2 linked regions of the Acetivibrio cellulolyticus CD2 genome follow. The main gene of each other region encodes a partner of the protein of the gene in region 2 in a complex. Links are inferred from orthologs where the notes say so. Each region holds a gene or a part of one and is shown on either strand. Other genes may lie near its edges.

The links.
Region 1: the proteins of secA (region 2) and secY are in contact, whole or in part, in a crystal structure (PDB 3DIN), measured with the Thermotoga maritima proteins. The link is inferred for Acetivibrio cellulolyticus CD2 from one-to-one orthologs. Residues at the interface, in WP_004082002.1 of Thermotoga maritima: Glu261, Ala262, Arg263, Lys300, Ala301, Arg302, Thr303, Ile304, Ile305, Leu323, Tyr324, Asp325, Pro326, Val329, Ser330, Tyr333, Ile336, Lys340, Phe345, Val349, Glu363, Phe364, Tyr374, Ser375, Gly376, Gly377, Glu393, Ile395, Thr482, Ser483; in WP_004081795.1 of Thermotoga maritima: Glu108, Gly109, Glu110, Glu111, Ala236, Glu237, Arg238, Arg239, Ile240, Thr241, Ile242, Gln243, Tyr244, Ala245, Arg246, Arg247, Val248, Thr249, Gly250, Arg251, Arg252, Val253, Tyr254, Gly256, Ala257, Ser258, Thr259, Tyr260, Leu261, Pro262.

What each region holds. Positions count from the first base shown.
Region 1 is NZ_JH556653.1:1,598,532-1,607,990, forward strand. What follows is about bases 735-3,645. They hold secY (preprotein translocase subunit SecY), read right to left. Parts: upstream 2,880-3,645; coding sequence 1,590-2,879; downstream 735-1,589. Other genes in these bases: map (type I methionyl aminopeptidase), read right to left, coding at 735-819; ACECE_RS0209035 (adenylate kinase), read right to left, coding at 820-1,467; rplO (50S ribosomal protein L15), read right to left, coding at 2,881-3,324; rpmD (50S ribosomal protein L30), read right to left, coding at 3,341-3,520; rpsE (30S ribosomal protein S5), read right to left, coding at 3,533-3,645. Also shown: ACECE_RS0209025 (KOW domain-containing RNA-binding protein), read right to left, coding at 1-17; more of map, read right to left, coding at 49-734; more of rpsE, read right to left, coding at 3,646-4,033; rplR (50S ribosomal protein L18), read right to left, coding at 4,052-4,420; rplF (50S ribosomal protein L6), read right to left, coding at 4,437-4,985; rpsH (30S ribosomal protein S8), read right to left, coding at 5,153-5,551; ACECE_RS0209075 (type Z 30S ribosomal protein S14), read right to left, coding at 5,578-5,763; rplE (50S ribosomal protein L5), read right to left, coding at 5,779-6,321; rplX (50S ribosomal protein L24), read right to left, coding at 6,351-6,698; rplN (50S ribosomal protein L14), read right to left, coding at 6,717-7,085; rpsQ (30S ribosomal protein S17), read right to left, coding at 7,110-7,367; rpmC (50S ribosomal protein L29), read right to left, coding at 7,392-7,595; rplP (50S ribosomal protein L16), read right to left, coding at 7,585-8,022; rpsC (30S ribosomal protein S3), read right to left, coding at 8,022-8,690; rplV (50S ribosomal protein L22), read right to left, coding at 8,710-9,087; rpsS (30S ribosomal protein S19), read right to left, coding at 9,225-9,459. UniProt on the Escherichia coli protein: The central subunit of the protein translocation channel SecYEG. Consists of two halves formed by TMs 1-5 and 6-10.
Region 2 is NZ_JH556659.1:920,860-924,787, forward strand. Bases 613-3,928 are described here. They hold secA (preprotein translocase subunit SecA), read left to right. Parts: upstream 613-980; coding sequence 981-3,728; downstream 3,729-3,928. Other genes in these bases: ACECE_RS28760 (DUF5317 domain-containing protein), read left to right, coding at 613-957; ACECE_RS0224010 (bifunctional folylpolyglutamate synthase/dihydrofolate synthase), read left to right, coding at 3,898-3,928. In the rest of the region: ACECE_RS0223995 (hypothetical protein), read left to right, coding at 1-285; more of ACECE_RS28760, read left to right, coding at 361-612. UniProt on the Escherichia coli protein: Required for protein export, interacts with the SecYEG preprotein conducting channel.

The sequences.
Region 1 (9,459 bases), on a different replicon or contig from region 2:
CCAAGGGTTAAGTTCATTTAGTTTCACCTCTGTTTATTGCCTGGATCCTTAGTCCAATATTGTCAATATAACCGGCTCATTCTCCGTCACAGCTATTGTATTTTCATAGTGGGCCGAAAGCATACCGTCTGCAGTTACAACCGTCCATTTATTTTTGAGAAGCTCAACTCTGTAAGTACCTTCATTAACCATCGGTTCGACAGCTAGTGTCATACCATGTTGTAACCTTGGACCTCTTTCCCTGCTACGGTAATTTGGTATCTGAGGCTCTTCGTGCATTTCCCTGCCAATACCATGCCCTACATATTCCCGGACAACAGTGTATCCATTGGAAGCTATGTAGTCCTCTATAGCAGAAGATATATCAATTATTCTGTTTCCCTCTACTGCATTTTTTATCCCCTCAAAGAAGCTTTGTTTTGTTGCTTCAATAAGCTTTTCAGCTTCAGGAGATATTTTACCTACAGCAAAGGTCCTTGCAGCATCACCATGAAATCCGTTTAAATATGCACCGATATCAATACTTATAATATCGCCATCTTTTAATTCCCTTAAACCTGGAATCCCATGTACAACTTCATTATTTACTGAAGCGCATATACTTGAAGGATAGTCTATTCCACCTGGGTACGGACACTTGTAACCTTTAAAAGAAGGTATTGCACCACTTTTTCTGATGACTTCTTCTACAATCCTATCCAGTTCTAAAGTCGTAACACCAGGCTTTATAGACTCTTCAACTTTCTTATGAGCAAGCGCTACAACTTCCCCAGCCTTTCTCATAAGATCCAACTCATTTTTTGTTTTTATCGATATCATTTACATTCCACCTAAAGCTTTTTTTACACAGCTCGTAGTATCATCGATATTATCTTGTCCTTCAACAGTGACAAGCTTGTTATCTTTCTCATAATACTCAATAAGAGGTTCAGTTTGCTTATGATAAGTTGAAAGTCTCTGAAGTACAGTTTCTTCCCTGTCATCTTCTCTTTGAATAACAACTTCACCACAATTTTTACAAACATTTCCCTCTGCTGGTGGATTGAAAACTACATGGTAGCTCATTCCACACTTTGTACATACTCTACGGCCGCCCATCCTTGTGATTATTTCACTATCCGGAACTTCGATATTCAATACTACGTCCAAGGTAGCTCCCATTTCATTAAGGATTTCATCAAGCTTCTCCGCCTGATAAACCGTCCTAGGAAAGCCGTCAAGTATAAAACCCTTTTCGCAGTCAGACTGTTTCAGTCTGTCGCTTACTATATCAATTGTAACTTCATCAGGTACAAGTAATCCCTTATCAATATATTCTTTGGCTTTCTTTCCAAGTTCAGTGCCATTCTTTATATTGCTTCTGAATATATCTCCTGTAGATATATGAGGTATCTTATACCACTCTGAAATATTTACTGCCTGTGTCCCCTTACCTGAACCGGGGGCACCTAATAGTACAACTTTCATCTCTTGCCTCCAAAATACGCAAATCACAAAGATCTATATAGTACTTTTGCAAAACATTATATTCATTTCTGACAAATGTTTTACAAATGTACTTTTTTTGTGGTCTGTATGTCTACATAATCTTACTCTAAAAATCCTTTATAGTGTCTCATCAACATCTGTGATTCAATCTGTTTAACAGTATCTAATGCAACACCAACAAGGATCAAAACGCTGGTTCCAGAAAACCAAACGTTATCAATATGAGTTATAGCCCCAACTACAGATGGGAAAATCTGAATCACCGCAAGGAATAATGCTGAGAACCATGTAATTCTATTTAAAACTTTAGTAATGTAATCTGATGTAGGCTTACCAGGTCTTATTCCAGGTATAAATCCACCGTTCTTCTTCATATTGTTTGCAAGTTCAACAGGATTGAACTGGATATACGTATAGAAGAATGTAAAGAACATTATCAATAAACCAGACAATATTGATATTTCAATATGGCTTTGCATATTTCTAAAATATTTCACAATCCAATTTTCCGAGGTTGGTGCAAAGAACCCAACCAATGTTGATGGTAATGCAACAAAAGACATAGCAAATATGATCGGAATAACGCCGGCAAGATTAACCTTGATAGGTATGTGTGTACTCTGTCCGCCGTACATCTTTCTACCTACAACTCTCTTTGCATACTGTACTGGTATTCTTCTTTCAGCCTGTTGTATCCAAACAACTAAAGCTATTATAAGTAAGAACACGAAAAGTACAGCTGCGAGTCCAAGAACTCCAAGAATTCCGGTTCCACCAAACTTACCCATTTTAAAGTTACTCCATAGTGCCCAAGCACCTTGAGGCGCCCTGGAAACAATACCACCAAAAATCAAAAGCGAAATACCATTTCCTATGCCATACTCGGTTAACTGTTCTCCTAGCCACATCAGGAACGCAGTACCTGCAGTGAAAGACAATGTAATAGTGGCAAATGCAAACACTCCTGGGTTTGAAACTGCGCCTCTGAGTCCAAAATATAGTCCAGTTGCTTGCAAGAAAGCTAAAACAACTGTTCCATACCTAATATATCTACCTATAATCTTTCTGCCTTCTTCGCCTTCCTTAGCAAGTTGTTCAAGTTTCGGAATTGCTACGGTTAAAAGCTGCATAATGATCGAAGAGTTTACATATGGTGTTATGCTCATCGCAAATATTGTGGCATTTGAAAATGCACCGCCCGAGACTATATCGAAGAAGCCGAATATTGTTCCAGTACCAGCTAATTCTTTAAGTTTTGATGCAATCATTCCAGGTACAGGTACGTGAGAACCTAACCTGAATATAATAAGTATAACCAAACTTATAAGCATTTTTCTTCTTAAATCGGGAATTTTAAAGGCATTTTTTATAGTTTCAAGCATTCCACCCATATTATATCACCTCGGCCTTTCCTCCCGCAGCCTCAATTTTCTCTGAAGCCGTCTTCGTAAATCTTGCTGCTTTAACTGTAAGTTTCTTACTAAGCTCGCCATTTCCTAAGATTGCAACTCCATCAACGACTTTCTTTACAAGTCCTTTTTCAATTAATACTTCAGGTGTTATAACTGTACCGTTTTCGAAAGCATTTAGATCTGATACATTTACCTCAGCATATACTTTCGCAAACAACTTATTGTTAAATCCTCTCTTTGGAATTCTTCTATAGAGAGGCATCTGTCCACCTTCGAAACCAGGTCTTACCCCACCACCTGCACGTGCATTTTGTCCTTTATGACCTTTGCCTGCAGTTTTTCCATTACCTGTACCGACACCTCTGCCTTTTCTTTTAGGAGCTTTTGATGAACCTGGTGCAGGCTGTAATTCAAACAACTTCATGGATTACACCTCCTTTTTAAACTTCTTCTACTGATAAAACATGTTCTACTTTTTTTATCATTCCTCTAATTTGTTCATTGTCCTGTTGCTCAACTACGGATCTTATCTTTCTCAATCCTAAAGCTTTCACAGTAGCTAACTGACCATCTTTAAGTTTATTGGTACTCTTTACCAAAGTAATTTTAAGCTTAGCCACTAGAGTTCCCTCCTAACCTAATACTTCTTCTACAGTTTTATTTCTGAGTTTAGCCACTTCTTCTACTGTCTTCAAACGTGAAAGTCCTTCAATAGTAGCGTGAACCATATTTATAGGATTATTTGATCCTAAAGACTTTGTCCTTATATCACGAATCCCTGTGAGTTCAAGAACCGCTCTTACAGGTCCACCAGCTATAACTCCAGTACCTTCTCCTGCTGGCTTAATTAATACTTTACCAGCACCATATTCTCCAGTTACCTCGTGTGGAATTGTTGACTCAACTAAAGGCACTTTTATTAGATTCTTCTTAGCATCTTCTATACCTTTTCTGATAGCATCAGGTATTTCAGCAGCTTTACCCATTCCAGCGCCTACATGCCCGTTTTCGTCACCAACAACAACCAAAGCACTGAAACGGAAGTTTCTACCACCCTTAACAACCTTGGTAACACGACCGATGTTTACTACTTTTTCTTTTAACTCCAATACACTGGCATCAATACGTTGCAATTGTTCTCCCTCCTTCTACTAAAACTCTAAGCCTGCTTCTCTAGCAGCTTCTGCTAATTCTTTTACACGTCCGTGGTATATATAACCGCCTCTATCAAACACGACTTTCTTAATTCCGCTATTTAAAGCTTTAGTAGCTACCAACTTACCAACTTCTTTGGCTGCATCCTTATTTCCACAAAAGCTAAGTTTACCTTTAATTTCTTTGTCCAGCGTTGAAGCTGATACAAGAGTCTTTCCTGTGGAATCATCTATAATCTGAGCGTACATATTGCTTAAACTTCTAAATACGTTCAAACGTGGACGTTCAGTAGTTCCAACTACCTTTTTACGTACTCTTGCGTGCTTTCTAACTCTAGCTATATTAGAACCAGGTTTTGTTATCATTTAGTCTCACTCCTTTTTACTTCTTACCCTTACCGCCGGTTTTACCCTCTTTGCGTCTGATAATTTCAGTTTCGTACTTGATACCCTTACCCTTATATGGTTCAGGCTCTCTCTTGCTTCTTATTTTAGCAGCAAATTCGCCCACTACCTGTTTGTCTATACCTTTAACAATAATCTTGTTTTGAGCAGGTACATCAACAGTTATTCCTGCAGGTTCTTCCATTTCAACAGGATGGGAGTATCCTAAAGTAAGAACTAATTTCTTTCCTTGCTTTTGTGCTCTGTATCCAACACCGTTTATATCCAATGCTTTTTCAAAACCTTGAGTTACTCCAGTAACCATGTTGTTTATTAAAGACCTTGTTAAACCGTGAAGAGCTCTATGTTGTTTTTCATCGGATGGTCTTTCAACTAATATCTTACCATTTTCAATCTTAATTGTCATATCTTTATGAAATTCTTTTTCTAAAGTTCCTTTTGCCCCTTTAACAGTCAAAGTATTATCTTTAAGCTTTACATCTACTCCGGCTGGTATAGTTACGGGCATTCTGCCAATTCTTGACATCTTTTTGCCTCCTGTTCTTAATATTGAGAGTTCCGAATCTTATCGGAAACTCTTTTCAGAATCTAATATTCCTTTAGATACTCAACTGTAAAGATAAATTTACGATTTGCTATTCAAGTCAAACAGCATCTCATCAAATTTATCTAATTTACATTTGGGTATCAATATTACCATACGAATGCTAAAACTTCTCCTCCAACGCCTTCCTTACGAGCCTTCTTGTCTGTCATAATACCTTTTGAAGTTGAAATTATAGCTATTCCCAGGCCTCCAAGTACTTTAGGTACTTCTCCCTTGCCTGTGTAAACTCTAAGACCAGGTTTACTGATTCTCTTTATACCTGTAATAATATTTTGCTTATTTCCGGTATATTTTAGAGAAATTCTCATTATTCCCTGTTTACCATCATCAATTTCTTCAACACTCTTTATAAAACCTTCTTCTAATAGAATACCTGCTATAGACCTCTTCAAATTAGAAGCTGGTATATCAACTGTAACATGTTTTGCAGAACTAGCATTTCTTATCCTGGTCAACATATCTGCTATGGTATCAGTCACTTGCATATGTTTAACCTCCTTTCGTAAGTTTACTACCAACTTGCTTTTCTAACACCAGGTATCTGACCTTTGTAAGCCAGCTCCCTGAAGCAAAGACGGCATATTCCGAATTTCCTGATATAGGCATGTGGCCTTCCACATAATTTACATCTATTATAAGCTCTTGTCTTAAACTTAGGCGCTCTTTGCTGCTTTATAACCATTGATTTTTTTGCCACGCTCTAATCCCTCCTTTAGCTCTGGCTAAACGGCATACCGAGCAACTTAAGAAGCTCTCTTGCTTCTTCATCGTTCTGAGCCGTTGTAACGAATGTTATATCCATTCCTCTTATCTTTTCGACTTTATCGTAATCTATTTCAGGGAAAATAAGCTGATCTTTTACTCCCATTGAGTAATTACCTCTACCGTCAAAAGAATTTACCGGAACACCTCTAAAATCTCTAACTCTTGGTAGGGCAATATATAAAAGTCTATAAGCAAACTCATACATCATATTCCCTCTAAGAGTTACCTTACAACCTATATTCATTCCTTGTCTCAGCTTAAAAGCTGCAACTGACTTTTTCGCCTTTGTTATAATAGGCTTTTGTCCTGTTATAAGAGCCATGTCATTAGCAGCAGCATCTAATGCCTTTGCATTTTCCTTAACATCGCCTACACCCATATTTAAAACTATCTTTTCCAATTTGGGTATCTGCATTGCACTTGTATATTTAAACTTTTCTTTTAAAGCTGGTGCAACTTCTTTAACATATTTGTCTTTCAAACTTGGCATTTATAAACCTCCTTTCAAAAAGAGTATTTCTATCCCTTTTTAACTTCCTTAATAGTATCTATAACTTCATTACACTTTTTGCATACTCTATCTTTTTCGCCACTTTCCAAAACTTTTTTACCAACTCTTGTCGGCTTTCCGCATCTAGGACACACTAGCATAACTTTTGAGCTGTGTATAGGTGACTCCTGATGAATAATTCCACCTTGTTGAGTCTGTGATTTTGGTTTCTTGTGTTTTGTAGACATGTTAACGCCTTCTACTAAAACTCTTCCGTTATCTGGATAAACCGCAAGCACTTTTCCTTTCTTGCTCTCATCTTTACCGTTTAATACGATAACAGTGTCTCCTTTTTTTACATGGATCTTACTGTTCAATGTAAGCCGCCTCCTCCCTTATAATACTTCTGGTGCGAGGGACAAAATTTTCATATATTCATTATCCCTTAATTCTCTTGCAACAGGGCCAAATATACGTGTTCCCCTTGGATTCTTATCATCTTTTATAATAACTGCAGCATTCTCATCAAATTTTATATATGAACCGTCTGCTCTTCTAACGCCTCTTTTTGTACGAACTATAACGCATTTAACTACATCGCCTTTTTTAACAACACCACCGGGTGTTGCATCTTTAACCGAAGCAACGATTACATCTCCTATATTGGCATACTTTCTCCAGGAACCACCAAGCACTTTAATGCACATTATCTTCTTCGCCCCTGTGTTATCAGCAACCTTAAGAGTTGATTGTACTTGAATCATGGTTAAACCTCCTTTCGATCATTACTAACGAGCTCTTTCAATAATTTCTACCAGTCTCCATCTCTTATCCTTACTAAGAGGTCTGGTTTCCATAACTTTAACTTTATCTCCAACTTTACACTCATTTTTTTCATCATGAGCCTTAAGTTTATAAGTTGTTTTTATAAACTTCTTATAAAGTGGATGTTTAACAGAACTTTCTATGCTAACAACAATTGTCTTATCCATTTTATCGCTGGTAACTTTACCAACTCTTGTTTTCCTCAATGCTCTTTCTTCCAATTGAATTTACCTCCCTTCAAGGTATTAGGCTTCTATACCCTTTAACTCTCTTTCCCTCATTACGGTCTTTATGCGAGCAATTGACTTCTTAACGTCCTTAAGCTTCATAGGGTTTTCAAGTTGGTTGGTAGCATGTTGAAATCTCAATTTAAACAGCTCCGACTTTAATTCCCCGAGCTCTTTTACTAATTCATCCTGTGATTTATCCCTTATCTCATTAGCTTTCATTTGCTTCACCACCCACTTCTTCTTCACGTGCTACGAATTTACACTTAATGGGAAGTTTGTGCATAGCAAGTCTTAATGCTTCCCTTGCAGTTTCTTCCGGCACTCCAGCTATTTCAAACAGGATTCTTCCTGGTTTAACTACTGCCACCCAATATTCAGGTGATCCTTTACCGCTACCCATACGTGTTTCAGCTGGTTTTGATGTTACTGGTTTGTCTGGAAATATCTTTATCCAAACCTTACCGCCTCTTTTGATGAAACGTGTCAAAGCGACCCTGGCAGCTTCAATCTGATTGCTTGTTATCCATGCTGGTTCAGTAGCTTGTAAACCGAAATCGCCATTTATAACTGTATTTCCTCTTGTAGCTACGCCTCTCATTCTTCCTCTTTGAACTTTTCTACGTTTAACTCTCTTAGGCATTAACATTATTTATCTCCTCCTTCCGTCTTTCTTTCCCTTTTGACAGCTGGAAGAACTTCACCTTTGTATATCCACACTTTAACACCTAATTTACCGTAGGTTGTATCTGCTTCAGCAAATCCATAATCTACGTCTGCTCTAAGTGTCTGAAGTGGAATAGTACCTTCATGATAATGTTCAGTTCTTGCTATTTCTGCACCACCGACACGGCCTGCTACTTGAGTCTTTATACCCTTAGCGCCAAGTTTCATTGACCTTGTCATTGCTTGTTTCATTGCTTTTCTGAATGAAATTCTTTTTTCAAGCTGAGATGCTATATTTTCAGCAACTATTTGAGAATCCAACTCAGGAACCTTGATTTCAGTAATGTTTATCAATACGTTCTTCTGAGTCATTTTTTCAAGCTGCTTCCTGAGTTCTTCAATACCTGCACCACCTTTACCGATTACAAGACCTGGTTTAGCAGTATTTACATTTACTTTTACTTTATTTGCAGCTCTTTCTATTTCAATTCTCGAAATTCCTGATGTATAAAGCTTCTTTTTTATGAACTTCCTTATTTTGAAATCTTCAACAAGAAAATCACTAAAGTTCTTATTTCCAGCATACCATTTGGTATCCCAATCTTTTATTATACCTATTCTTAGGCCATGAGGATTAACCTTTTGTCCCATTATCCACCCTCCTTTTCTATTAGCTTCTTTCCTTAACTACTAATGTTATGTGACTAGTCCTTTTTCTGATCCTGTTTGCTCTACCTTGAGCTCTTGGCATAATTCTCTTTAAAGTAGGTCCTTGATTTGCAAATCCATCTGCTATATACAATTTATCTCTGTCAAGATTGTTATTGTTTGTAGCATTTGATTCAGCTGACCTTAAGAGTTTGAACAATATTTCTGAAGCTGCTTTTGGAGTGTACCTCAAAATAGCATATGCCTCATCAATATTCTTATTTTTAATAAGATCCATTACAATTTTAACTTTTCTTGAAGATATTCTTGCATGCATTAAAATTGCTTTACCTTGGTCCTTACCTATTCCTAATTCTTTCTTTTCAGCCTTTGTAAGCACTGCAGGCTTTTTTGATTTTGTATGTTTTGAGTTATAAACTTCTAATAAATTTTGTTTATTTTCAAGAAGTTCCGCTTGTTCCTTTTTAGCTGCTTTTGCTGCCAATTGGAATTCCTCCTTTCATTGTAGAATTACTTTTACTTTAATGCTGTTGACCTTTCAGTGTGGTTTCCGTGTCCTTTAAAGGTCCTTGTTGGAGCAAATTCTCCGAGTTTGTGTCCAACCATTTCTTCTGAAATATACACAGGTACATGCTTTCTTCCATCATGTACAGCTATTGTATGTCCAACCATCTGAGGGAAAATTGTTGATGCTCTTGACCAACTCTTTAAAACTTTCTTTTCGTTTTGAGCATTCATTTCTTCTATTCTC
Region 2 (3,928 bases):
TATGAAGGAGAACTGACTGCTGCTCAACTCGGATGCTTAATTGAAAATCATGAGTTGAAGGTAAGTTCTACTCTTTTTTCAAGTATAAAATTTAGCAACTGTTCTTTTGATGTGTTTTCTGCTAGAACAAATATCAAGTCATGGATATTGTCTAATAAAAAAATGATAGAAATGGTAATATTCTTACCGTTTTTGTTTCTTATTCTGTTTGCTGATTTGAAAATATTGGCAAAAGATATCCTGTTGTATCGTTCAGATATATCTCCACCGGTTTGTATCAATTAAATAGTTCATTTTTTATTATATCAGAATTTGCTATTGTAATATGTATTTCACTCTATTTGAGTTAGAGGTGATATATTGCTTTACATTATTGTAATATTTTTTGCTTTATTGATTGGAGTCGCTATAAGCAGTTTTGCAGGAAGGCGACCAAGTATTTATAATATAAAGTTCAAGCATTCATGGCTATTATTACCGGGTGTGGCCTTACAAATTCTATCTAATATTGCTGAAGCAAAAGGGATAAAATTTGGTACCACTATTACTATTATGGTTAATGGATTGGTATTTGGTTTTGTATTTTTGGTAATTTGGATCAATAGAAGATATGTAGGACTTTGGTTTATAGGCTTAGGAGCTTTGTTAAATGCATTGGTAATGATGTTTAATGGTGGAAGAATGCCGGTAGATATAAGTCTTTTAAAGGATGAGCCATATCTGGCAAAGTCTGCTGACTTAGTACTAAGAGGTGCAGATAACAAACATGTAGTTATTAGTTCAATTACAAAGATCCCAATTTTTGCTGATATAATCCAGGTTCCTGGATTTTTGGGTTTGGGAATGCCATTAATAAGTATTGGAGATATTATTGTAGCAGTAGGGTTATTTGTATTATGTCTGCAGTTTTGTTTGTATTGTGAAAATATTCCGAAGAAGAATGATATAGCTTGTTAAAAAAATTTTTGGAGGTTTTATTTATGAGTGTTAAAAAAGTGATTGAAAAGATTATTGGAAGTTATAGTGACAGAGAACTTAAAAGAATCGTGCCCATTGTGGATAAGATAGATAGTTTCGAATCCGAAATAAAAGCATTAAGTGATGATCAGCTAAAAGGAAAAACACAGGAATTCAAAAAAAGGCTTGCAGAAGGTGAAACAACTAATGATATTCTTCCGGAAGCATTTGCTGTTATGAGGGAAGCATCCTGGAGAGTTCTCGGGATGAGACACTTTAAAGTTCAGCTTATTGGAGGTATTGTACTTCATCAGGGAAGAATAGCTGAAATGAGAACCGGAGAAGGTAAAACGCTTGTTGCTACACTTCCTGTATACCTCAATGCTCTTGAAGGTAAGGGAGTTCATGTTGTAACTGTAAATGACTACCTGGCAAAACGTGATAGTGAGTGGATGGGTAAGGTATACAACTTCCTGGGATTATCTGTAGGGCTTATTGTTCATGGCCTTGATAATAATGAAAGAAGAGCCGCTTATAATTGTGATATTACCTATGGAACAAATAATGAGTTTGGATTTGATTACCTCAGAGATAATATGGTTATATACAAGCAGGATATGGTACAAAGGGATTTACACTATGCAATAGTGGATGAAGTGGATAGTATTCTTGTCGATGAAGCTAGGACACCACTTATAATTTCAGGACCTGGGGATAAATCTACAGATCTTTATAAGACTGCAGATTCGTTTGTAAGAAGACTTAAAGTAAAGGTGTTTACACAACTAGATGATAAAGAGGATACTGATGATATAGAAGCTGATTATATTGTTGATGAAAAGGCCAATACTGCTACATTGACAGCAGATGGAGTGAGAAAGGCTGAGGCTTTTTTTGGAATTGAAAACCTCTCCGACTCAGATAATCTCACTATTTCACACCACATAAATCAAGCTTTAAGAGCCCACGGTATTATGAAGTTGGATAAGGATTATGTTGTTAAGGATGGAGAAATTATCATAGTAGACGAATTTACAGGACGTTTAATGTATGGAAGGCGCTACAGTGATGGTCTCCATCAGGCTATAGAAGCTAAGGAAGGTGTAAAGGTTGAAAGGGAGAGCAAAACACTTGCTACTATTACTTTCCAGAACTACTTCAGAATGTACACCAAGCTCTCAGGTATGACAGGTACTGCATTGACAGAAGAACAGGAATTTCAGGATATTTACAAACTGGATGTTGTAGTAATTCCCACAAATAAGTCAATTGCCAGGATTGATTTCCCTGATAGCGTTTATAAAAATGAAATGGGTAAATTTAATGCGGTTATAAATGATATAGTAGAGTGTAACAAGAAAGGACAGCCTGTGCTTATAGGTACTATATCCATTGAAAAATCCGAATTATTAAGTTCAATACTCAAAAAGAGGGGAGTTTCTCATCAGGTATTAAATGCCAAGTACCATGAGAAGGAAGCGGAAATTATTGCGCAGGCAGGTAAGTTTGGTGCAGTTACTATAGCAACCAATATGGCCGGCCGTGGTACCGACATAGTATTAGGCGGTAATGCGGAGTTTATGGCAAAACAGGAAATGAGAAAGAAAGGGTATCATGATGATCTGATTAATCAGGCTACAGGATTTAATGATACTGATGACCAGGAAATTTTGGCAGCAAGGGCTGTATATAGAGAGCTGTATGATGGTTTCAAGGATAAAATTAATGCGGAACGAGAAAAGGTAGTAGCGGCTGGCGGACTTCACATAATAGGTACAGAAAGACATGAATCAAGACGTATAGATAACCAGTTAAGAGGTAGAGCAGGGCGTCAGGGAGATGCAGGTTCTTCAAGGTTTTATATTTCTTTGGAAGATGACTTGATGAGGCTTTTCGGCTCGGATAGACTTACTGGAATAGTCAATGCTTTAGGTCTTGAGGACGATCAGGCTATCGAGCATAGAATGCTATCGAGTGCAATTGAAAATGCACAGAAAAAGGTAGAAGGAAAAAACTTTGGAATCAGAAAGAATGTACTTCAGTACGATGATGTAATGAATAAACAGAGAGAAGTAATATATTCTCAAAGAAGAAAGGTTTTGGACGGAGAAAGCTTGAAGGAAAGCTTCTTGAAGATGGTTGATGGTATTGCAGACAGTATAGTACACCTTTACTGCAGTGAAAGCCCGCATCCTGATAATTGGGACTGGGACAGCATTAGGTCATATGCAGAAGGTGCTTTTGTTCCTGTAGGTTCCTTGAATTTTTCAAAAGAAGAGATAGAAGTAATGACAAAGGATGACCTAAGAGAAAAAGTCCTTGAAATGATAACAAAAAGGTATGATGAAAAGGAAAATGAGTTTGGTTCTGAGCTTATGAGAGAACTTGAAAGGGTTGTGTTGCTTAGAATTGTCGACCAGAAATGGATGGATCACATCGATGCTATGGATCAGCTTAAGCATGGAATTCATTTAAGAGCATACGGGCAGAGAGACCCTGTTATAGAATATAAATTTGAAGGCTTTGACATGTTTGAAGAAATGAATAGAAATATTCAGTTTGAATCTGTAAAGGTAATTCTAAATACTCATTTAAACCGTGAACAGGCGGCACCAAAACGTGAAAAGGTTGCGGAACCTATGGAAACATCACATGGGGATGAGGTTAAAAAGCCGGTTGTTAAGAGTCAGAAGGATAGGATTGGCAGAAATGACTTGTGTCCTTGTGGCAGTGGCAAGAAGTATAAAAAATGCTGCGGCGAAAATGAATAATTGCTTTTGGTTATAAATTCAATTTAAATTATATTACTAAAATTGTGATGACTTTGGTCATCACAATTTTAGTATGAACCCGATAGTATTGTACTATATAGTGTGTGCTTATTAATGTATTATTTATAAATGACTTATATTATTTATCTTGGAGATGAGTGGTAGTAATATGAATTATGATGAAGCTTTAAACTATATTC